4 regions of the Paenibacillus sp. S25 genome follow, and region 4 is predicted to be linked to each of the others. Evidence: predicted binding sites of a transcription regulator. Region 4 holds the regulator's gene; each other region holds the start of a gene.
What was found. The regulator Rex, encoded in region 4, represses fermentation and respiration genes when NADH is low (regulators of the CRP and FNR family bind a similar motif). The targets are predictions, from matches to a motif close to TTGTGAAATATTTCACAA.

Region 1 (5,603 bases), 2.6 Mb from region 4:
GAACCGAGGACTGGATCATGGGGCATGGGTGGTTTTGCGGCATATATATCCTGATGCGGACATACCGGTCGTACCCTTATCCATTGATTCTCGGCGCGCTCCCCAGGAGCAATACGAGATTGGACGGATGCTGGCGCCGTTGCGAGAACAAGGGATTTTGATTATCGGTAGCGGCGGATTGGTCCACAACTTGCGGACACTCAAGCAGACGAGTGAGCCAGCCGATTGGGCCGTTCAATATGATGACTGGATTGCACAGCAGCTCCAAGACTGGAATTTGCGTCACCTATTCCAATATGACAAAAAGGCTCCATATGCCAAACAGGCGGTACCTTCTTATGGAATAGAGCATTTTTCACCTTTGTTTTATGCGATGGGGGCTGCAGATCATGAGCGCTCCGCGCATAAGCTTTTTCAGTCGTATGTCCTTGGCTCGTTGAGTCTCAATTGTTGGGCTTTTGGACAAGAAAGTGATACGTAAATGTAAAAAAAGAACTTCCAAATCCACATGGTGTGTGGGAATGGAAGTTCTTTTGTGTATGTTGCGTCTTCGATTAATTAGAAGGCACGTTCTTTTTTAGCCAAGTGGATACCTGCGTAGTACGCTGGTATCCATTTTGATCCAACAGTGTCATAAATGCTTTCAGCTTTTGAATGTAGGTACTCTTCGAATCCATATTACGTTGAACGACGAGTTGATACCCTTTTTTGGCATTCGGATGAATCTTCCCGGTATCATAATCGAATAATGGCGTATTGTTCGTGCCATAGAAAGTATAGAAGAAGTACAGATCGTGCAACTTTTTTATAGCTTGTGTACGGTTGGAGTGTGGATATTGGTTTAAAAATGCCTCCTGTGCCAGCACTCGTCCGGCTAACTGTTGGTAGCCGATACGGAGCGCGGCATCCTTGGTAGCCGTCTGTCCGGATTCCATCGCCATGATGTCAATATAGCTGCGGATATCTGTCGAGGTGTGCTTCCCGAAGACTTTATATTTTTCATAGTTGATGACTGGGTAGTACATGCCTTCTGCAGTTTCAAGTTTGTAGCCGGCATCTCTTGTTTGAGTTAGCAACTTTTTCAGGTTCGCATCGCTTGAACGGCTGATTACATTTGTGAACGAATCACCGGGTTTATAGATTTGATTTATTTTGGTTTGAACAGAGGCCGGGTAGAACGTCTTTGCATAGGAATCCAATTGCTGGTTCTGCGCATTTTCCAGATGAAGCACCATGATGGTAGCTTGAGAGGCTGGAATGGATTGAATATGCTTTTGCAAATAAGTGAATGCCTGAGGTAGCTTGCCGGGTTGGCGTAGTAGCTGCTCGAAGGTCTTGGAGATATGTTGTACACTTTCTGCCTGAGATGTCGTAGTAGACGTCGCCGCTTTGGCTGATGTCGTATATCCCATTCCCATAGTCTGCACTGTGAAAGTTACGGCTGCGAGCATGAGATAGGCTTTGGTAATTTTTTTCATGATATAACCCTCCATTACGTTCTTTGATGTAACTGTAGTGTATAGGGTAAATGTATCGTGAGCATTCCATGTTGTATCCAACTTGTAAACGTTTGGAGGGGATGATGAATCCGATAAAAGAGTTCGAGTTAGAAGGAGCTGAAAGACCCCTTGTGAGCATAACAGCGCAAAAAAATAACCATTATCCCGGAGGATAACGGTTATTTTGGGATGTTTAAGCTATTTTTCGACTAGGGTCCGCTGGAAAGGTATCTTTATTTTTACGAAACAGTCCACGCAGGAAGGGCAGTACCCAACGGTCAAAGCCAATTCTTCCGGCATTTGCACCAGCAACTACAAGGAAGATTTCAAACAGCAGGTAGATTGCATTGGTGCTTACTGTACCCGAGAATAGGAACGAGAAGTTCATAACCATAGCCATCAAAGCAGCCAGTGTAGTCAATGTACCGAGAAGCAGGCCAACCCCTACCAAGAACTCACCCAATGGGATTAGGACGTTGAACAAACCTACATTCGGCAGGGCAAAGGCTTCCAGGAACGATCCCCACCAGCCTTGTACAGCGGGATGTTCTCCACCTGTTTTAGCAATGGCCCCCGAGATAAATCCGCCTGCATCGAATCCACCTGTCAGCTTTTCAAGTCCGTGGGTCATCCATTCATACCCTAGATAAACCCGTACTACAGTCAGCAACCACATTGCGACTTTGTTCTCACGTAACCAGCTGTTAAACATTCAAACCACTCCTCTTTCTTAATCTATAATGTTGGTTGTATTTCATTTTGTTGGGGATGATCATCTTTGCTACACCTTTATTGTAGTAGGTTCAGTTACAGTTATTTGTGATAAAAATCACAAAGTCTAAATATTTTTTAAATTTTAATGTCTTTAGATAAGTATTCTATAGATTGCTCACGCTTCAATCAAGACAAAAACAGGAAATAAAGCTTATAATGAGAAAAATAACTAAGTGGAGGGATGAACTTGTCCGGGCCCATTTCCCAACGAAATCATTGGTTGCGTGTGATGGCCTCAGCTCTGTTATGCATGATGCTGATGTCTTGTTCTGCTATGTCCAATACGGGTGAATCTGAATCCGTTCCCCAACTGACCAAGCAAGAAACAGAGAAGGAGGCACTTGAACCGCCGAAGGAGCAGTCTATTCCGGTATTTACAGCTTCGCTCACCGGTCTTCCGGTGGAGCAGCCAGTTTTGGAGCGACCGCTCGCTGTCATGATCAATAATGCTCCTGCTGCACGTCCACAGGCAGGACTTAGCCAGGCAGACATGGTATATGAAGTTCTTGCAGAAGGCGGGATTACCCGTCTGGTCGCTTTTTTCCAAAGTCATGGCGGAGATGTAAAGATCGGACCAGTCCGTAGCATTCGGCCGTATTTGATTGAGCTGGGCGAAACCTATGGCGCGTTGCCGATACACGCAGGGGGAAGCACAGATGCCTATGCGATTTTACAGCAGCAGCGGAAGGAACATCTGGATGAGATTTCAAATGGAGGGGCTTACTTCTGGCGAAGCAAAGATCGTCGTCCTCCACATAATTTATACACAGACGTGAACAGACTGCGCAAAGGAAGCGATAGTAAAGGGTATGCCAAGCAGACGGACGTTCCAGTATATTCTTACCTTAAATCCGGTGAAACCCCAGTTATGGTGGACGAGACAGCAGTATCTTTACAAATCCGGTTTTTGCTTAAAAGCTATCGGGTATCTTATACCTATGATCCAGCGGATCAACAATATAAGCGTTTTGTGAACGAAAAGTCACATGTGGATCAAAATAATAACCAACAGCTCTCAGCAGCCAATGTCATTGTGATGAGCGCTAGACATCGAACGTTGGATGATGTAGGCAGATTAAGTGTTGAGTTGGACGCTAGCGGAGAGGCCATGGTGTTTCAACAAGGACAGTTAATACAGGCTGAGTGGCAACATACACCAGGCGATGCGATTCGTTTTATGAAAAATGGGGTTGAAATCCCGTTAACACCAGGTACATCCTATATACATGTGGTACCTTCAGATACTTCACTAAAGGAACATGTAACCATAGAAGCGAATTAGAAAACGAAATACACCTTTTTAGGGAAAAAATGTCGGATAATGACCTTCCATGTCGGGCACTGTATACGTATATCATGAAATTTGCTTTTACAAACATTACAAAAACATTGATGAGTGTGATAAGATAGCAAAGGTTGTCTATTGCAGTCGAAACAGGTTGCGGATATTTTCGTAAAGGGGTAATCGTTATGAGATTGAAGAAAAAGGATATATTCTTCGAGACGTTGGAAAATATGGCAGATACGATCGTGCAAGCAGCCGATTATTTTGCCCAACATACTTCAAATCTTCAGGATGTAACTTTGTTTACAAATGAAATGAAGAAGTATGAAAATAAGTGTGATGATTACACACACACGATTATTACTGAACTGAACAAGACCTTCATTACGCCGTTGGAACGCGATGACATCATGGAACTGACAACAACCATGGATGATGTGTTGGACGGTCTTGAAGCGACGGCTTCTCGTTTTTATATGTACAATATTACGGAGCCGGACGAGTATATTGTGCAGTTCGCTGATATTTTGCGTCAATCAGCTTACGAAATTCAGAAAGCTGTGCATTTGCTTTCACAGAAAAAATTGCTGGCCATTCGTGAATACACTATTCGCCTGAATGATTTGGAAAATCAGGGGGATGAATTGTTGCGTATTTGCATTAAAAACCTGTTTGCAACTGTAACTGACCCTATTGAACTGATTAAACGCAAAGAATTGTACGAACGCCTTGAAACGACAACGGATTCATGCGAGGATGTTGCAAATATGCTGGAATCCATCATTATGCGTAACTCGTAAGGGAGTCCTTTTACATGGATACAAGTTTATTGGTATTGGGTATTGTTATTTTTCTTGCTCTGGCTTTTGATTTTATTAATGGTTTTCATGATACGGCGAACGCGATTGCAACTTCGGTATCGACCCGTGCATTGACCCCGCGACGTGCGATTATTATGGCTGCGGTCATGAACTTTCTCGGGGCAATATTGTTTACAGGGGTTGCGAAGACCATTGGTGGAAGTGTCGCTGATCCAACCAAGCTTACGAATGGAATTGAAATCGTCATTGCGACGCTGATCGCTGCGATTATCTGGAACCTCTTAACCTGGTGGTTCGGTATTCCTTCATCCTCTTCTCATGCATTGATTGGTGCATTGGCTGGAGCGGTGTATGTAGGTGCGGGATCGGATAAATTAAACTGGAGCGGCTTCATCGGGATTGTCGAAGGGCTTATTTTCTCCCCGTTGATTGCTTTTGTTGTCGGTTACATCGTGATGATGATTTTAAAATACATCTTCGCTCATCGTAGTCCGCATACGGTGAACAAAGGGTTTCGTACAATGCAGGTCATTACGGCAGCGCTTCAGTCGTTCACGCATGGTACGAATGATGCTCAAAAGGCGATGGGGATTATTACATTCGCACTCGTTTCGGCGGGGTATCAGGACCATTTGGAAGTGCCCATGTGGGTAAAAATTTCAGCCGCAACAGCGATGGCGCTGGGTACGTCTATCGGCGGCTGGAAAATCATCAAGACGATGGGAACCAAGATTTTTAAAATCGAGCCAATTAATGGATTTGCAGCCGACATTTCGGGAGCCTCGGTTATTTTCACAGCTACATTGCTTCATTTGCCCGTAAGTACCACTCATGCCATTACTTCGGCTATTTTGGGTGTGGGTTCTGCGAAGCGCTTTTCCGCTGTGCGTTGGTCGCTGGCCGGTCGAATTATTATTACTTGGGTCATAACCATACCGATTGCTGCGCTGTTATCTGGATTGATTTTCAAAATTCTTTTCTAGTCCATTATTATTTCTTGAAAAAAAGGTACACACTATAGAATACACAATAAGCTTCCGTCCGCTTTTTGCGGCAGGGGCTTATTGGCATTCTGGGACAAAACTGCTTCTTTAAAGTTTACACATCCAGATAGTTCCATGAAACGTTTTTCAAAAAATACCTGACATCAAAGTAGTCAATTTTTAATAACTCCTGTAGAATAAACAGAAAACTTTGAACCGTTCAACTGACTGGAGGAAATTA
Region 2 (5,603 bases), 150 kb from region 4:
TCTGAAGTAGAGCCAGATCCATCGACAGTTACGGTAGAACGTGGTACAGAAATGATGAGACGTTTCCAACCGGATTGCATCATCGCATTGGGCGGCGGTTCGCCAATGGATGCGGCTAAAGGCATGTGGATGTTCTATGAATATCCAGATACTGATTTCAATAACTTAAAACAAAAATTCATGGATATCCGTAAACGGATTTACAAGTACCCACGTCTGGGCCAAAAAGCGCAATTTGTAGCTATCCCTACAACCTCGGGTACAGGTTCCGAAGTTACATCGTTCGCAGTAATTACGGACAAAAACCTGGGTAACACGAAGTATCCGCTGGCTGACTATGAGCTGACTCCTGATGTGGCAATTATTGACCCAGTGTTTGTATATTCGCTGCCTAAAACAGCTGTAGCGGACACAGGTATGGATGTTCTGACACATGCTATCGAAGCTTACGTGTCCGTAATGGCTAATGACTACACAGATGGTCTGGCAATTAAAGCCATTCAATTGGTATTCCAATACCTAGAACAATCGGCTCTGACTGGTGATAAACTGGCTCGTGAGAAAATGCATAATGCTTCTACACTTGCTGGTATGGCTTTTGCTAATGCATTCTTGGGTATTAACCACAGTCTTGCACATAAATGGGGTGGACAATACCATACAGCGCATGGTCGCACGAATGCCATTTTATTGCCGCACGTCATTCGCTATAATGCGAAAAAACCGACAAAATTTGCTTCGTTCCCTAAATATTCGCACTTTGTTGCGGATGAGCGTTATGCAGAAATTGCACGCATACTGGGACTGCCTGCACGCACCACCGAAGAAGGGGTTAACAGCTTGATCGAAGCGATCCGTAAGATGAACAAAACACTTGGTATCGAGGAATCGTTCCAACAAATCGGTTTCGATGCGAAGGATTTCGAATCACGTGTAGACTATCTGGCTGACCGCGCATTTGAAGATCAATGTACAACTGCGAATCCGAAACTGCCACTGGTTACTGAGTTGGCTGATGTCTATCGCAATGCCTTCTACGGACGTTTTGATCAATAATATAATAGGTACGAAGAGGCTTGTGAAAAAGCATTTTCTCGTTCAATACCGATGCAGGCTCTCTATATAGAGGGCCTGTTGGTTTGGGAAGGGAGGTGAACGGCAAGGCTAAGGATAGGCGCGCAGCTAGGGAAAATAAAGTGATAAAAATCACTCATATTGTGATTTTTATCACATACTACACTCTATCATTATTCTACAATAAGGGTGTAAGAAAGGTCCCGACACTGAGCGTAAGGCATCGGTGAACAGGCCGGGCTCAAGAAATAGCTTTATCGTGAAAAAAATCACAAGTCCGGAAGACCAAACAATTTGGAGGGATTTACATGTCGGTGATTGAGAGAGAATTACAAGAGCAACAATCTGGCTGGAGAGGTTTTAAAAAAGGCAAATGGACTAAAGAAGTCAACGTCAACGATTTTATTGAAACCAATATCTTACCTTATGTTGGCAATGAAGAATTTTTGGTTGGTCCTACCGCCAACACAACTGCATTGTGGGATATTGTATCCGATCTTACCAAAAAAGAGTTGGCAAACGGCGGCGTGCTTGATGTAGACGTGAATACGCCATCCACTATTATTTCACATAAGCCGGGTTATCTGGACCGGGATAAAGAGCAAATTGTCGGTGTACAAACAGATGCTCCATTCAAACGCTCTTTGCAGCCGTTTGGTGGAATTCGGATGATGATCGACGCTTGCAAAGCCTATGGTTTTGAAGTACCAGAAAGTATCATTGATATCTTCACTCATATTCGTAAAACTCACAACCAAGGTGTATTTGACGCTTATACAGATGAAATGAGAGCAGCTCGTAAAGCTGGTATCATTACTGGTCTGCCAGATGCATACGGTCGTGGTCGTATTATCGGTGACTATCGTCGTGTAGCTTTGTATGGTGCAGACTTCTTGATCCAAGATAAAAAAATGCAACTGAAAAGCCTTGAAGTTGATTCCATGGAAGAAGACGTAATTCGTCTGCGTGAGGAAATTTCCGAACAAATTCGTGCTTTGAATGAACTGAAACAAATGGCTGCTGAACACGGTTTTGATATCTCAAAACCTGCTAACAATGCGAAAGAAGCTTTCCAATGGGTATATTTTGGATATCTTGCAGCAATCAAAGAACAAAATGGTGCAGCAATGTCCTTAGGACGTGTATCTTCCTTCCTTGATATTTACTCTCAACGTGATATGGAAGAGGGTACAATGACAGAAGAACAAGCTCAAGAACTGGTCGATCATTTTGTTATGAAATTGCGTATTGTTAAGTTCTTGCGCACACCTGACTATAATGAACTGTTCAGTGGAGATCCAACATGGGTTACTGAGTCCATTGGTGGTATGTCCGTAACTGGAGAAACTCGGGTAACTAAAAACAGCTTCCGTTTCCTGCATACCCTCTACAATCTGGGACCTGCACCGGAGCCGAATCTGACTGTACTGTGGTCGGAAAAATTGCCTGAAGGCTTCAAAAAATATTGTGCGAAAGTTTCTATTGAAACTAGCTCCATTCAGTACGAGAATGACGATCTGATGCGTCCGATTTATGGAGACGATTATGGTATTGCTTGTTGTGTATCGGCAATGAAAATCGGTAAACAAATGCAATTCTTTGGTGCTCGTGCCAACTTGGCTAAAGCTCTGCTGTATGCAATTAACGGTGGTAAAGATGAAAAATCTGGCGTCCAAGTAGGGCCTGAATTCCCAGCCATTACAGGTGAAGTTCTGGAATATGAAGAAGTGTTGAGCCGCTTCAAACCTATGATGGAATGGTTGGCAAAACTGTACATGAACACTTTGAATGTTATTCACTACATGCATGATAAATATAGCTACGAACGCATTGAAATGGCGTTGCATGATCGTGATATTCTCCGCACCATGGCATGTGGTATTGCGGGTCTGTCAGTTGCTACCGACTCCTTGAGTGCCATTAAATTTGCAAAAGTTAAACCAATCCGTAACGAAAAAGGGATTGCTGTTGACTTTGAAATCGAAGGCGAATACCCTTGCTACGGTAACAACGATGACCGTGTAGATAACATCGCTGTGGAACTGGTAGAAAGCTTCATGAGCATGATTCGCAAGCATAAAGCTTATCGTAATGCGGTTCCTACTCAATCTGTACTGACTATTACTTCCAACGTGGTTTACGGTAAGAAAACAGGTACAACACCGGATGGACGTAAAGCAGGCGAACCGTTTGCACCAGGGGCAAACCCAATGCACGGTCGTGATAAAAAAGGTGCTTTGGCATCTCTGAGTTCCGTAGCCAAATTGCCATATGAACACAGTCTGGATGGTATCTCGAACACCTTCTCCATCGTGCCTAAAGCACTGGGTAAAGAAGAAGAAACACGCAAAACAAACCTTGTTTCGATGATGGATGGCTACTTTGGAAGCCACGCACATCATCTGAATGTCAATGTGTTTGCTCGCGAACAACTGTTGGATGCAATGGAGCACCCAGAAAACTATCCACAGCTGACGATTCGTGTTTCCGGCTATGCCGTTAACTTTATCAAGCTGACTCGTGAACAACAATTGGATGTTATTAACCGTACTTTCCACGGTACAATGTAAATAAGTATTACAATGACGCACGCATAGCGGATGCGGGAAGGATGATGCAACATGTTGAAAGGTCACATACACTCATTGGAAACCTTCGGGACCGTCGATGGTCCCGGCATCCGCTTCGTGCTCTTTATGCAAGGATGCTTGTTGAAATGTCAATATTGCCATAACCCGGACACTTGGGCCTTGAATGAAGGTAATCCGATGACGTTGGAGGAGGTATTGGCTGAGATTGAGCCGTATTTAGCCTATTACCGTTCTTCAGGAGGCGGATTGACCGTATCTGGTGGAGAACCGACGCTGCAAGCTCATTTTGTCGCAGAGCTGTTCAAAGAAGTGAAACGTCGGTGGAATTTGCACACGACACTGGACAGTAACGGCTTTAATGACGCGGGCCGTATCCATGAACTGCTGGACGTAACAGACTTGGTGCTACTGGATATTAAGCATATTGACAATGACAAGCATATTAAGCTTACAGGCAAGTCTAACGATCGTATGCTAAGTACGGCTCGCTGGTTGTCTGAGCAAGGGCGCAAAATGTGGATTAGACACGTATTTGTACCGGGTATTCATGATGACGAGCAAGATTTATTGAATTTGGGACGGTTTATCGGAACGTTGAACGGAGTCGAGAAATTCGAAATCTTGCCTTACCATCAAATGGGTGTTTACAAGTGGGAAATGCTCGGTAAGGAGTATCCGCTGGAGGGAGTTCCATCTCCTACAGATGAAGAAGTTCAACGTGCTTACCGACTCATTGAAGAGGGTCGTCTGGAGACTGCAGGAAAGAATGCTGTCTGTCGTCCATCATAATGTAAATGGTTCAAAAGCTATTTCCTAGTAATGAAGCCGCCGCCACATCAGGTCAGATGGGCGGCGGTTTTTTGTTGTTGAATTTTTTGCAGTCACAGGAGAAAGTTCCCTTTTTTTCATGATCAGCAAAATTTCCAGAAACTTTTTAACAACTGACGCGTCTAATAGTATGACTTTTTACGGGAATGATAATAATTTGGTGATAGAAGGAGACAGACAATGAATTTCAAGAAATGGACCATGCTCACCGCCCTTGCGGTGGCTCAGGTGGCTGCAGTAGCCCCTGTAGGAGCAGAAGCAGCATCAACAACCGTTCAATCCACCGATTCGGTTAGCGCACAGCAGGCTCAAACCAATGTTGCTGATTCCAGCGTTCAGAATAGTATCGGAGATCAAGAGGGAACAGGCACACAAAACAACACAGTAACACCTGATAACACAGGCGTATCTAATGATCCATTGACTGGTCTGCCTACAGATACCAACAACGGATCGAACGTGTCCAATGATGTATACGGTGGAGACGGAACGATCACCAATCCTGGTGGAGCTCCAACAACTATGGGTGCTAATCAACTGATTTTGTATTTAAACAGTGCGAAAATGGAACAAAACGGACAGGTGTATACGGCAACTCAGCCGATGACTGTTAAGGATGGAGTCTCCTATGTAGCTATTCGTTCTCTTGTCAGCCGTGTCGGATTGCAGTTTAGTTATGACACTGCTACCAAAGAAACCGTAATCACACAAGGAACAAATGTCATGCGCTTCAAAACAGACAGCAAGGTTTATACGGTTAACGGTGGAGCCAGACAAATGAAGGGACCGGCTTTTCAGCAAAAGAACGTATTTATGGTGCCATTGACCTCGATTACACAGGCCTTAAATATTCCTTATACTGTGAATAATACGACTAAACAAGTTATCATGGATTTGAATCAGAAGCCTAAAGCTTCCTTTACGGTTCAACAAAAAGATATCTATGCAGGCGAAACCCAGGTTACGTATTTGACAAAGGAATCCTCTCCTACAGGTCTACCGATTGTGAACCAACGTTGGGAAGGGAAGCAGGACGTATTCCAGGAGCCGGGTACATATGTAGTTACCTATTCTGTTCTTGACTCTGCTGGGAACTGGAGTGATCCTTAC
Region 3 (5,603 bases), 2.8 Mb from region 4:
TTTTTATTTGTATTCCAACAGACGAACTAAACCGTTTCGAACGATATTTTTACTTCTTCTCCCTCTTCACAAACGGCGAACGTTTTAATTTGTCCGTGATCAGGCTCTTGAACGATGCCCGTCTGCAGATCAATTTTCCAGTCATATAAAGGATCATAGATATAATGACCAGATACTATAGCCTCTGTAAGAGGACCTCCTTTGGGATGAGGACTGCTATTTTCAACGGCATAAAGCTCATTCTCCGAAGTGCGGAAAACAGCAATTTCAGCACCTTTGATATGGATGGTACGTCCTATTCTGATCGGAAAATCCTTACTATGACCGACAACAAGCCATTCGGCATTCTTGATCATTTGCTTGATCGCTCCCTTCCTAGGCGTTTTAGATACAATTACACAATAGACGGGGTGACAACCTCGAATAAATTTTTGAGTGAATCCTCATCATTGATGATCTTTTTCCAAGGGTCTTCGACCTGTTGTAATGCAAATTCGATGCGTTCTACTAAAGCTTGTCGATGATCTGTATCATGAACGACAGCCTTCTGAATCTCCTCCAGACCGATCCGTTCCACCCACTCCGAAGTACGTTCCAGGTATTGTCCTGTTTCCCGGTAGAGTTGCATTACGCTTCCTACAATATCAATCAACTCGGCGTCGGTTTTCACTTTACAGAGTGAATCAGCCAACCGCGCTTTAATACCGCCATTACCGCCGATAAAGATCTCCCAGCCCCCATCATTACCTACGATTCCGATATCTTTGGTACATGATTCCGCACAGTTGCGTGGACATCCATTAACCGCTAATTTGAATTTTGCCGGGAAATCCAGTCGTTCGAATTTCCGTTCCAACACTTCTCCCATTCCCATCGAGTCCTGTGTGCCAAACCGGCAAAATTGCGATCCAACACAGGTTTTAACCGTACGAAGTGACTTCGCGTAGGCATATCCCGACGGCATATCGAGTTCTTCCCATACTTTAGGCAGATCCTCTTTACGGACACCGATCAAATCAAGCCGTTGTCCTCCTGTTACTTTAACAACCTTAACGTTGTATTTAAGAGAAACATCAGCTATCTTCTTCAAATCTTCTGGGGTCGTTACACCACCATACATTCTAGGAACAACTGTAAACGTTCCATCCTTTTGAATGTTCGCGTGCAATCGCTCATTTACAAAACGGGAATCTCCCTCATTTTCATAGGTATCCGGGTTAATCATTCCCAGATAATAATTCAGCGCTGGCCGACATTTGGAGCATCCTTCATCATTATGCCAACCCAGTACATTCATAACTTCACGCGTTGTTGTCAGCCCTTTGGTTTTGATCGCTTCCACAATCTCGTCCCGACTCAATGTTGTGCAGCCACATATTCCTTGCTTGGCTGACGTCTTGAAGCTGTCTCCAAGAACATACTGTAGAATTTGCTCAACGACCGGCTTGCACCCTCCACAGGAACGCGTTGCTCCGGTACATGCCTTAATTTCATCGACTGTGGTTAGTCCATTATCATTAATTGCATCCACAATCGCCTTTTTAGTCACACCGTTACAGCCGCAGACAATTTCATCATCCGCCATCGTTTCAGCGGATAATGTTTTCGCCCCGTGATTGCTACATCCAGTACCCATGATCTGTCCATATATCTCATCTGTCATCAATGTTTGCTGACGCACATATTTTTGAAGGCTAGCAGATTCGCTCACATCACCAAACAGTACAGTTCCAACAATCTTATTTTCACGAAGCAGCACTTTTTTGTATGTGCGCTTCCACTCATCCTTTGCAACAATCACCGTATGTTCAGGCTGGGTTATGAATTCGCCAGCTGAGAAAACATCCACCCCTGAAATTTTGAGCTTGGTGGAAACCACCGATCCCATATAACCTTCAGTTTCCGCGCCTGCCAAATGCTTGGCAATGACACTTCCCTGCTCAAACAGCGGAGCTACCAGACCATAACAGATTCCGCGGTGTTCAACACATTCCCCTACAGCATATACATCCGGCACGGAGGTTCTCATCAAATCATCGACTACAATACCACGATTCGTTTCCATACCACTTTGCACAGCCACCTGAATATTAGGCTTGATCCCGACGGCCATAACGACCAAGTCCGCTTCCAGCTCGCTTCCGTCTGAAAACCTCAGTCCTTGTACCCGATCTTGACCGTACACCTCCGCAGTTTGCATTTGCATCGCAAACTTGATTCCCTGGCGTTCTAGTTCTGCTTTCAACATTGCAGAAGCTTCCCGGTCCAGCTGACGTTCCATCAAATCCTCCATTAAATGAACGACCGTAACATCCATCCCCAGGTTGACCAAGCCTTTAGCTGCTTCCAGCCCCAATAGGCCTCCACCAATGACAGCTGCCTTTTTAAAGGTCTTCGCTGCCTCAAGCATTGCCGAGCAATCGGCGATATCTCGGAAACCGATGACACCCGGTAATTCTTTGCCCGGAATAGGCAAAATAAATGATTGTGAGCCAGTAGCTACCAAAGCTACATCGTAATCAATTTCCAGTCCGTCTTCGGTGTGAATCTTCTTGTGCTCACCGTCAATGCTTTTCACCATTTTTCCTGTATATAAAGTAATCCCTTGATCCGCGTACCATTGCAAATCGTTCAGTATGATATCATCAATCGTTTTGCTACCTTCCAATACATAAGAGAGCATGATCCTGTTATAGTTCGGATGCGGCTCATTTCCCAGGACCGTAATTTCATACTTATCCGTTAATTTTAAAATTTGTTCGACCGTATTGATACCAGCCATCCCGTTCCCTATAACCACAAGTTTCTGTTTACTGTTTATCATATACCGGTTCCTCCATTCATTCGACAATGCTTCCTATCCGATGACATCTCCTACGTTCCTATGAATATTGCTTATGCTTCTATTCTAATGCAGCAGATAGAGCTATATGTGATTAGAATCACAATGTAGTTCAAATTAAGAATATTTAGGGATTTCCCTATTTCGTTTCAAGGGATAAAGGTAAGCAGCTGAAATTGGATTAAAAAAAAGGACCCGCTAGTTGGTCCCTTAGTTTAATTTATGAATGATGGACTTTGACTCAAATGGGTGAAATATTCAGCAACTTCCCGTGCAGCCCGGGATGGACGCCAGCCGCGATTTTTTCCATCTGTGTACTATGAACCATAAGAAATTTATTTTTCTTAGTCAGCAGTAGGTTCCCCCGGCTACCTTCTCCCGCTTCAAGTGGCATATTCGTTCCTGCCGGAAGGATCACAATCGTCAAATATCCTTCACTGTCAACTTTACAGGGAGCATAATGAAGTGTCGTTGAATATATCTCGACAACCGTGTTTTTAGGCTGAAAAAACACCTGAACATTTGCACTGTCATAGGAATTGTCCTCAATGTCCTGTACTCTGCCGACAAGATGAATACAGTCTGTAGCGGCAATCACCACCTCACTGCTCTGATGATATTCCAGCCCGGTCAAACCCGTATTCTGACCTGCGCAAAAACCAGCCTGAATTGGAAGTTGGCCGTACACCTCATCTTGAATCCGGTGAATTACACCGAAGTCTTCGAGTTCTGCGACCGAAGGTACATAATGGTTTCCCTGATCGGGTACGCTGGTCGTTTCTTTTGCATACTTGATGAGCTCTGTGGTATTAAAATGAGGCAGCAGCCTTCCATACGGGCGGAATGCTTCGCTCATTACCTCATAAATGACCAAAGGTGCATTGATTTGATTTAGTCTTTCCGTAGTCTTCATAGCTTGACCTCCAGCAATGAATCTCCTGTGTACACTCGGTTATTTCCCAGCACCTTAACGTCAGAGTATTCGGCTGTATTCGTCACAATAATCGGTGTAGTCATGTCATAGCCCAGAGCCTTAATTGCTCCAATATCAAACTCGACCAGCAGTTGACCTTTGGTAACCCGGTCACCTTCTGCGATATGCGTTTTAAAATGCTGTCCTTTCAATTTGACGGTGTCCATACCGATGTGAACCAAGATCTCCGTTCCTCCATCCGATACAATACCAATCGCATGACCTGTACGGAAGGCATTAGCTATAGTTCCGTTGAATGGGGAGAGCAGTTTGCCATCCTCAGGCACAATAGCAACGCCTTTACCCATGGCTCCAGTAGAGAACACTTCATCAGATATCTCGGATAACGGTTGGACAGCACCCGTCAGCGGGCTGGAAATATTCTCGTTCGTCAGCGCAGGAGCTGGGGTTTCAGCTTCTTTCTTCTCTTCATGGACTGCAATCATTTCTTTTTCCATGGAATCATTAAATCCAAAGAAATACGTGGTAATGGCTGTGAATATATAAGCTACGATAATGGCAATTACGAATCCTGCAAATCCTGTGCCGAAGAATATCGGCAGGGATGCCAAGCCCGGTATACCTGGAGCAATCGCCACGGAACCCGCCGCACCTGTGATTGCCCCGGCGATAGCGCCCCCGATAATAGCCCATACGAACGGTTTTTTGTAGCGGATACTAATCCCGTAGATGATCGGTTCCGTGATGCCAAACAAACCCGTTATCGCCGCAGGCCCTGCAATCGCTCTCACTTTTGGATTTCTGGTTTTAAGGACTACACCCAGTGCCGCACCTGCTTGTGCAAAGTTAGAAGGTGCCATTAATGGTTTCATGGTATCATAACCATATACCGCGATGTTATTGTACATAATAGGAATAAACGCCCAGTGCAGCCCCATAACTACCAGTAGCTGCCACCCAGCACCTAAAATGACTCCTGCTACAATCGGACTCAAATTGTATAAGAAGGTGTAGCCCTTAGCCATTCCCAAGCTGGCATATATTCCAATCGGTCCAACCGCGATCAGAGTCAAGGGAACAATGACCATCAAACAGATAAGTGGCGTTATAAAATTTTTCACGCTATCATGAATTACTCTATTCAGGAATTTCTCCAGAATCGATAGCAACCAAATCGCGATAATCACTGGAATAACCGAAGAAGTATAACTCATAAGAACAACTGGAATATTGAAGAACGTAATATCCACTTTATCGTTATACAAAGTAATAATATTCGGGTATACCAGAGCTCCCGCTACTGCAAGCGCTACAAACGTATTCGCTCCAAACTTTCTCGAAGAAGTGACTGCAATCGCTAGCGGCAGGAAATAAAAGATACTGTCTGCGGCAGCGAACCAGATCGAATAGACACCACCTGTTTTGGTGAGCCATCCTAACGAGACAAGCATTAATAAAAGCCCTTTCAAAATACCGGAAGCTGCCAGCGCCCCCAAAAATGGTGTGAAAATACCGGAAATAATGTCCACCGTTTTGTGGAACCAGTTGCCATCAGAAGCAGCGGATGCATTCGATTTGTCGTCATCTCCAAGGCTACTGATCTTTAAAATGTCTTTATATACGTCCCCTACCGTATTTCCAATGACCACTTGATATTGTCCACCGTTTTCAACAACTGTAATAACCCCGGGAATATTTTGTGTTTGGTTCTTGTCGGCCTGATCCCTGTTTTTTAATTTAAATCTTAACCGAGTGGCACAATGCACCAAGCTGGAGACATTTCCTTCTCCGCCAACAGACGCTAAAATGTCTTTTGCCAGTTTTTCA
Region 4 (5,603 bases):
CGCTTCACTTGCAGGAACTGCTGTAGGGTCACCGGATACACCCTTGTGAATAAGTGCCGCCAGACGCATTTCCTCGAACATATCCAGGTTATTATTGCTGGCAGGACCATCCGTTCCGAGAGAAACAGTAACCCCTGCACGCAGCAATTCAGGCACTCTTGCCACACCACTTGCCAGCTTCAAATTGCTACCAGGATTATGCGAAACCGCTACACCACGTTCAGCCAGTAAAGCTATTTCTTCGTCGTTCAAATGAACGCCATGGGCAACAAGCGAAGGACGGGAGAAAAAGCCAAGCTTATCCAAGTGTGCAACTGGACGCAAACCGTAGTCGCGTACGTTTTGCTCCACTTCGGCGATCGTCTCAGACATGTGTGTATGCAGTGGCAAGTCCAGATCATGCGCAGCTTGTACGAATTTTTCAATAAACGCAGGTGGACATGTGTATGGCGCGTGCGGAGACATCATCGTTGTAATACGCCCGTCTGCTTTACCATGCCAGTTACGCGCAAAAGTCACGGCCTCAGCCAGCTTGATTCGCTGTTCTTCTTCCGAGCATAGTCCAATTGCTCCACGCATCAGACTTGCACGAATACCTGACTCTTCAGCTACACGAGCCACCTCATCCATATGATCGTACATGTCCAGGAAGGTCGTTGTTCCACCTTTCAGCATTTCCAGCACAGACAAGGACGTACCCCAGTACACGTCCGTAGATGTAAACTTGGCTTCCATAGGCCACATTTTTTCCTGAAGCCATACTTGAAGTGCCAAGTCATCTCCATGCCCACGCAGCAGAGACATCGCCGCATGACCATGGGTATTAATCAGACCAGGTAAAAACAATAGCCCTTTACCATCAATCGCTTCCGCTTCTTCCTCACCCGCAGGCAAAGTTTCGCCAATATAAGTAATACGGCTATCCTCCACAATCATAAAACCATGGACTACCCCAGCTTCTGGTCCATTTACGGCAAAAGAGCCATTTTTAATCATCCATTTATTCACTGTCATATTGTGTTTCTTCCTTTCCGTCCTCCAAATAATAAGCGAGGCTAAGCAAATCAGTTGTAAAGTCTGTGGCATGAATCCGAATGTTGGCCGGTGCCTTGAGAGTAGTCGGTGCAAAGTTCAGGATCGCTCCAATTCCGCTCTCAATAAGCCTGTCAGCCACGTGCTGTGCTTCAAAATCAGGTACGGTAATAATCCCGATTCGAATGTTTTTTTCTCTCACAGTCGCTTCCAGTTCATCCATCGGTTGAACGACCAATGTATTGATCTTGGTCCCTACCTTATCCGGAAACGCATCAAATACTGCGACAATCTTCATATTGTCTTTTAAATAAGCGTTATAATTCGAAAGGGCTTGCCCCAGATTACCGGCACCGACCAATACGACATTAATTTGCTGGTCGATTTTCAGGATATGGCGTATTTTCTCGATTAGATAAGAAACATCATAACCGATACCCTTCCGACCAAAATCTCCAAAATAGGCGAGATCTTTACGGATTTGGGCCGGGTTCAAATCTAGCCTCTGTCCCAACTCTTGAGAAGAGACCGTAGCCACCTCCCGTTTGTGAAGTGCATTCAGATAACGTAAATATACGGGTAACCTCCGTACGACAGCCTCTGAAATTTTATCTGATTTCATACTTGCTCCCCCTAATTGTAACGAACATACTTAGTGTCCGTCCGTTATGCCTCTGTCTCCGGGGCGGATTGGAGCCATTCGGCGATGCGGGGCACCATTTGCTCCGATGGCATATGCTCCATTTTTGGTCCCGGTAACGAGTACAAAAAGTGCTTTCCGTAATAGGATTCGATCACACGCGTATCGTAAACGATAACGACCCCGTGGTCGCTCGCTGTACGTACCAACCGACCAAATCCCTGTTTGAAGCGAATGACCGCTTGTGGTACAGACAGCTTCATAAATGGATTCTTCTTCTGCTGCTGAAGCAGCTCGCTTTTTGCCTCCAGCAACGGGTGATTCGGCGGTTGAAACGGCAAGCGAACAATGGCCAGACAAGTCAGAGCCTTTCCTGGAATATCGACGCCTTCCCAGAAGCTGCTGGTTCCCAGCAATACAGAAGCTTTAGCTTCCTGAAAACGGCGGGTTAGCTTGCTGCGACTCCCACTGTCCACACCTTGTCCCAGCACAGTAATTTCGCTGGCTGCTAAGGCCTCTTTGAGCGGCTCATACACTTGCCGGAGCATCCGATAGGAAGTAAACAGAACGAGCATTCTCCCCCGCGTCGCCTGAGCAGTCGCTCCTAGAGAGCTAACGAGCATATCTACAAAATGTGCATCTCCTACACTGCCCTTCACACTTGGAAAATCCCGTGGAATGACCAGCAACACCTGATCCCTGTAATTAAAGGGTGACGGGAGCTGCGAAGTCATCAGCCGCTCTTGATCTGCGGCCTCCTGCAAGCCGAGCTGATCGATCATGTACTGAAACGACTTATCTACCGATAAGGTAGCAGACGTCAGAATAATGCTTCTTTTTTTGTCAAAAAACATTTCTTTCAACTGGCGGCTCACATCGACGGGCACCGCATAAAATTGCAATGATTTACTACGGAATTGTCCACTCGCTTCGAGCCAGTATACGGTTGTTTCATCATCGAGTCGCATAAAAAATCGCAAATTTTCTCGAATCCCCGCCAAATCCTTGAGCAGACCCGTGATATCTGTAATAAGGCTATCCGCCGCATAATCGTCATGTTCTTCCTTGACGTCCAGCATCAGCTTGTCGCCCTTGCGCAAAATTTCACTCATCGTTACATATAGCTGATTTTCCAAAGCCCCCGCCTGATCCCACTTTGCAGGCTTGGCTGAAGGTTTGAGACGGGAAGAAAACTGTCCTGTTTCACCCGGTGTCGCATCGCTTCGCTCAGGCAACATGCCAAACAGCTTGTCGCTTAGCAGGTCCCAAGTTTCTTTAACCTCTAACACGAGCGGATATATCTGGTCGATGGTTGAGGCCCAATCCGCCGACTTCTCGTGCCCCGATTTTGCCAACTGTTGACGAAGTGAAGGCAGTTGTCCATTCTTGCTGTCTTTGAACAGTCGCGTCAGTGTATGCACGAGTGTGAAATATTTCATATGCATACCTAGGTGCTTACCAGCTACTTCCTCCAGGTGATGGGCTTCATCAATCACCAGGTGTTCATAGCTCGGCAACAACTGGTGACTGGCTTTGACGTCTGTGAACAACTTAGAGTGATTCGTAATAACAACATCCGCTATCCCTGCTTCATGGCGTGCACGATGATAATAGCATTTGCGGAACCATGGACAAGAACGACCAAGACAGGACTCTGAATCACTCGCCACCGTTTCCCAGAAATCCCCTCCACGGTTGCTCAGATTCAATTCTTCATCATCACCGGTTTCTGTTAGCGTCAACCAGACGATCATTTGAGCCGCTGTAATTAAATCTTCCTTCGGTGTCGCGAAGTCTCTTCTGTTTATTTTATGTTCAAACTTACGCAGACACAAATAATGTCCCCGACCCTTGAAAATAGCAGCCCGGAACGGAAACGGAATCACCTTGGTCAGCATCGGAATGTCGCGCTCGCGTAATTGCTCCTGCAGGTTGATCGTATGTGTACTTACCATAACGCGCTGTCCTTTTTTTACACTGTGATACAGCGATGGGAGCAAATAACCGAGGGACTTTCCTGTTCCTGTACCTGCTTCGATCAGCAGATGCTTGTCTTCACTCAGTGCCTGATTTACACCCTCAATCATCTGTATCTGCGCCTCGCGCTCCTCATATTGGCTCAAGGATGAACGCAAATTGTCCCGCACATCATCCATGTACTCCTCAAAGGAAACACCTGAAAGTGGATTCGGGTCGTCTTCTCTACGCGGTGCAGCTAGCTCCGTCCAATCTTCCACTTTTAGCGCAAGCTGACGAAAAAACTGATGTCCCTCCAAATCCTGAATAGGATCAAGCTCTTTCTCTTCACGCACCCCATCAAGAAACCATCCGAGGTCACTGTCTTCCTCTGCGAACAAATCGCTAAGCCGCTGTATCGTTATCAGAGGTAATGCTTGAAGCTCACCCAGACACTTTAAAAACACCTCAGCCGTAGCCAACGCGTCGCTGTCTGCTTGGTGAGGGCGATCATGCGCCAGCCCGAACTCAGAAGACACAAAACCCAACTGATACGAAGAAAGCGATGGAAACATAATTTTCAGAAAATCCATTGTATCCAAGATTCTTCCGCTAAACGGTAAATATCCGCACCGATCCAGAGCGTTTTGCAAAAAATTAAAATCAAACGCCACATTATGACCGACCAGCACAACATCGTCCAGCATAGGCACGAGCTCCATCATCATTTCTTCAAGTGCAGGAGCATCCTTGACGTCATCGTCTGTAATTCCGGTCAATCCAGTGATAAAAGGTGGAATAGATCTGCCAGGGTTCACATAAGAGCCGTAAACACGGGAAATGCTGTTATCATGATCTATAATTGCAAGTCCGACTTGAATGATGTCATCCGCGGACTGGGTGCCTGTCGTTTCAAAATCCAATACCGCAAATTTCATTCGGGCTTAATCCTTTCTTATGACACTTACAAAAATAATAACTCTGTATATTAGCATAGCAGAAGATCGCCTGTTTGGAAATTAAGACAGCCAAAAAAGACGATGCACACGCCGCCTGAGGAGGTGGGCATGCATCGTCTTACTCGGTGTCTGACAACTACATCCAGGTCATCATGGAGCTGTCGTATCGAAGCATTTCGGTACCTGACAAACAGGCTTCCATATTGTGCAGCGGCTCGGGTAACGCAGGATCGAACTGATGTGCGAGAGCAAAACATTTTTGCGCCTCCTCTACGTCAGCCTGCTTTGCCAATAGACAGCCTAGCGCATTATAGATGACCGCCTTTAGTCCTGCCTGCTCAGTCAGGTCCAGCACCTTCTGAAAATGGTATACAGCCTCTGCTGGATCATCTAGTTGAAAATAGGACATTCCCATGTACATACGACTCTGCCAGCTGTTCGGAAAATGCTGTAGTACCTGCTCAAATTGTTGGATCGCCTCAGGGTACATAAGTAATCGATAATACCCTTGCCCCCGATTAAAAGCTGGTAGCTCTTTTTCAGGCAGCTCAGTGTCAGACATATCGGTCTCTGCGGAAAACCCGGCCGCACGCAAGCAAACCATTTTTTCCTCAAAGGCCAGCCACTCATCCATAATTCCGTCACTCATTCTCCGCAGCAGACTCCAGTGCTGTAGCAGCTCCTGCCTGCGGGAGCCCTGGGCTGATGGGTAATGCTTCACGATATCATCTAACATGCTGTTCATTTCTGCGAATACATGCTGGAACATGTGCATCCCGCCCTTATGAAAGATGGATTAATACACTCACATTTTTCGCTTAAAAGACGGGTTTCATCCGCACTCCCATTCATTACATGATCGTTGCGTGTACTTCTTTGTTCATCGTTTGGGCTGGTTTATTATGTTCATCAACAAATACCACTGTAGGTTTGTATGTTTTGGCCTCTTCATTCGACATGGAAGCATAGGAAATAATAATGACTGTATCACCAGGCTGCACCAAACGAGCTGCCGC

Region 1: KAI37_RS04115 (DoxX family membrane protein) is a predicted target of Rex. The motif match lies at 2,317-2,334, and genes of this name have one in related genera.
Region 2: pflB (formate C-acetyltransferase) is a predicted target of Rex. The motif match lies at 1,332-1,349, and genes of this name have one in related genera.
Region 3: nirB (nitrite reductase large subunit NirB) is a predicted target of Rex. The motif match lies at 2,931-2,948, and genes of this name have one in related genera.

Annotation. Positions count from the first base shown of each region.
Region 1 covers NZ_CP073683.1:913,308-918,910, forward strand. The annotation lists gene KAI37_RS04105 (dioxygenase family protein) at 1-481, shown strand, start outside; gene KAI37_RS04110 (hypothetical protein) at 555-1,478, opposite strand; gene KAI37_RS04115 (DoxX family membrane protein) at 1,693-2,211, opposite strand; gene KAI37_RS04120 (DUF3048 domain-containing protein) at 2,461-3,555, shown strand; gene KAI37_RS04125 (DUF47 domain-containing protein) at 3,744-4,358, shown strand; gene KAI37_RS04130 (inorganic phosphate transporter) at 4,373-5,362, shown strand; gene KAI37_RS04135 (amino acid ABC transporter substrate-binding protein/permease) at 5,603-5,603, shown strand, end outside.
Region 2 covers NZ_CP073683.1:3,624,058-3,629,660, reverse strand. The annotation lists gene adhE (bifunctional acetaldehyde-CoA/alcohol dehydrogenase) at 1-1,056, shown strand, start outside; gene pflB (formate C-acetyltransferase) at 1,383-3,644, shown strand; gene pflA (pyruvate formate-lyase-activating protein) at 3,696-4,454, shown strand; gene KAI37_RS15975 (copper amine oxidase N-terminal domain-containing protein) at 4,674-5,603, shown strand, end outside.
Region 3 covers NZ_CP073683.1:696,161-701,763, reverse strand. The annotation lists gene nirD (nitrite reductase small subunit NirD) at 27-356, opposite strand; gene nirB (nitrite reductase large subunit NirB) at 395-2,824, opposite strand; gene KAI37_RS03100 (DUF4867 family protein) at 3,084-3,755, opposite strand; gene KAI37_RS03095 (beta-glucoside-specific PTS transporter subunit IIABC) at 3,752-5,603, opposite strand, start outside.
Region 4 covers NZ_CP073683.1:3,469,745-3,475,347, forward strand. The annotation lists gene KAI37_RS15165 (amidohydrolase) at 1-1,014, opposite strand, end outside; gene KAI37_RS15170 (redox-sensing transcriptional repressor Rex) at 1,001-1,654, opposite strand; gene dinG (ATP-dependent DNA helicase DinG) at 1,699-4,566, opposite strand; gene KAI37_RS15180 (tetratricopeptide repeat protein) at 4,724-5,356, opposite strand; gene panD (aspartate 1-decarboxylase) at 5,439-5,603, opposite strand, start outside.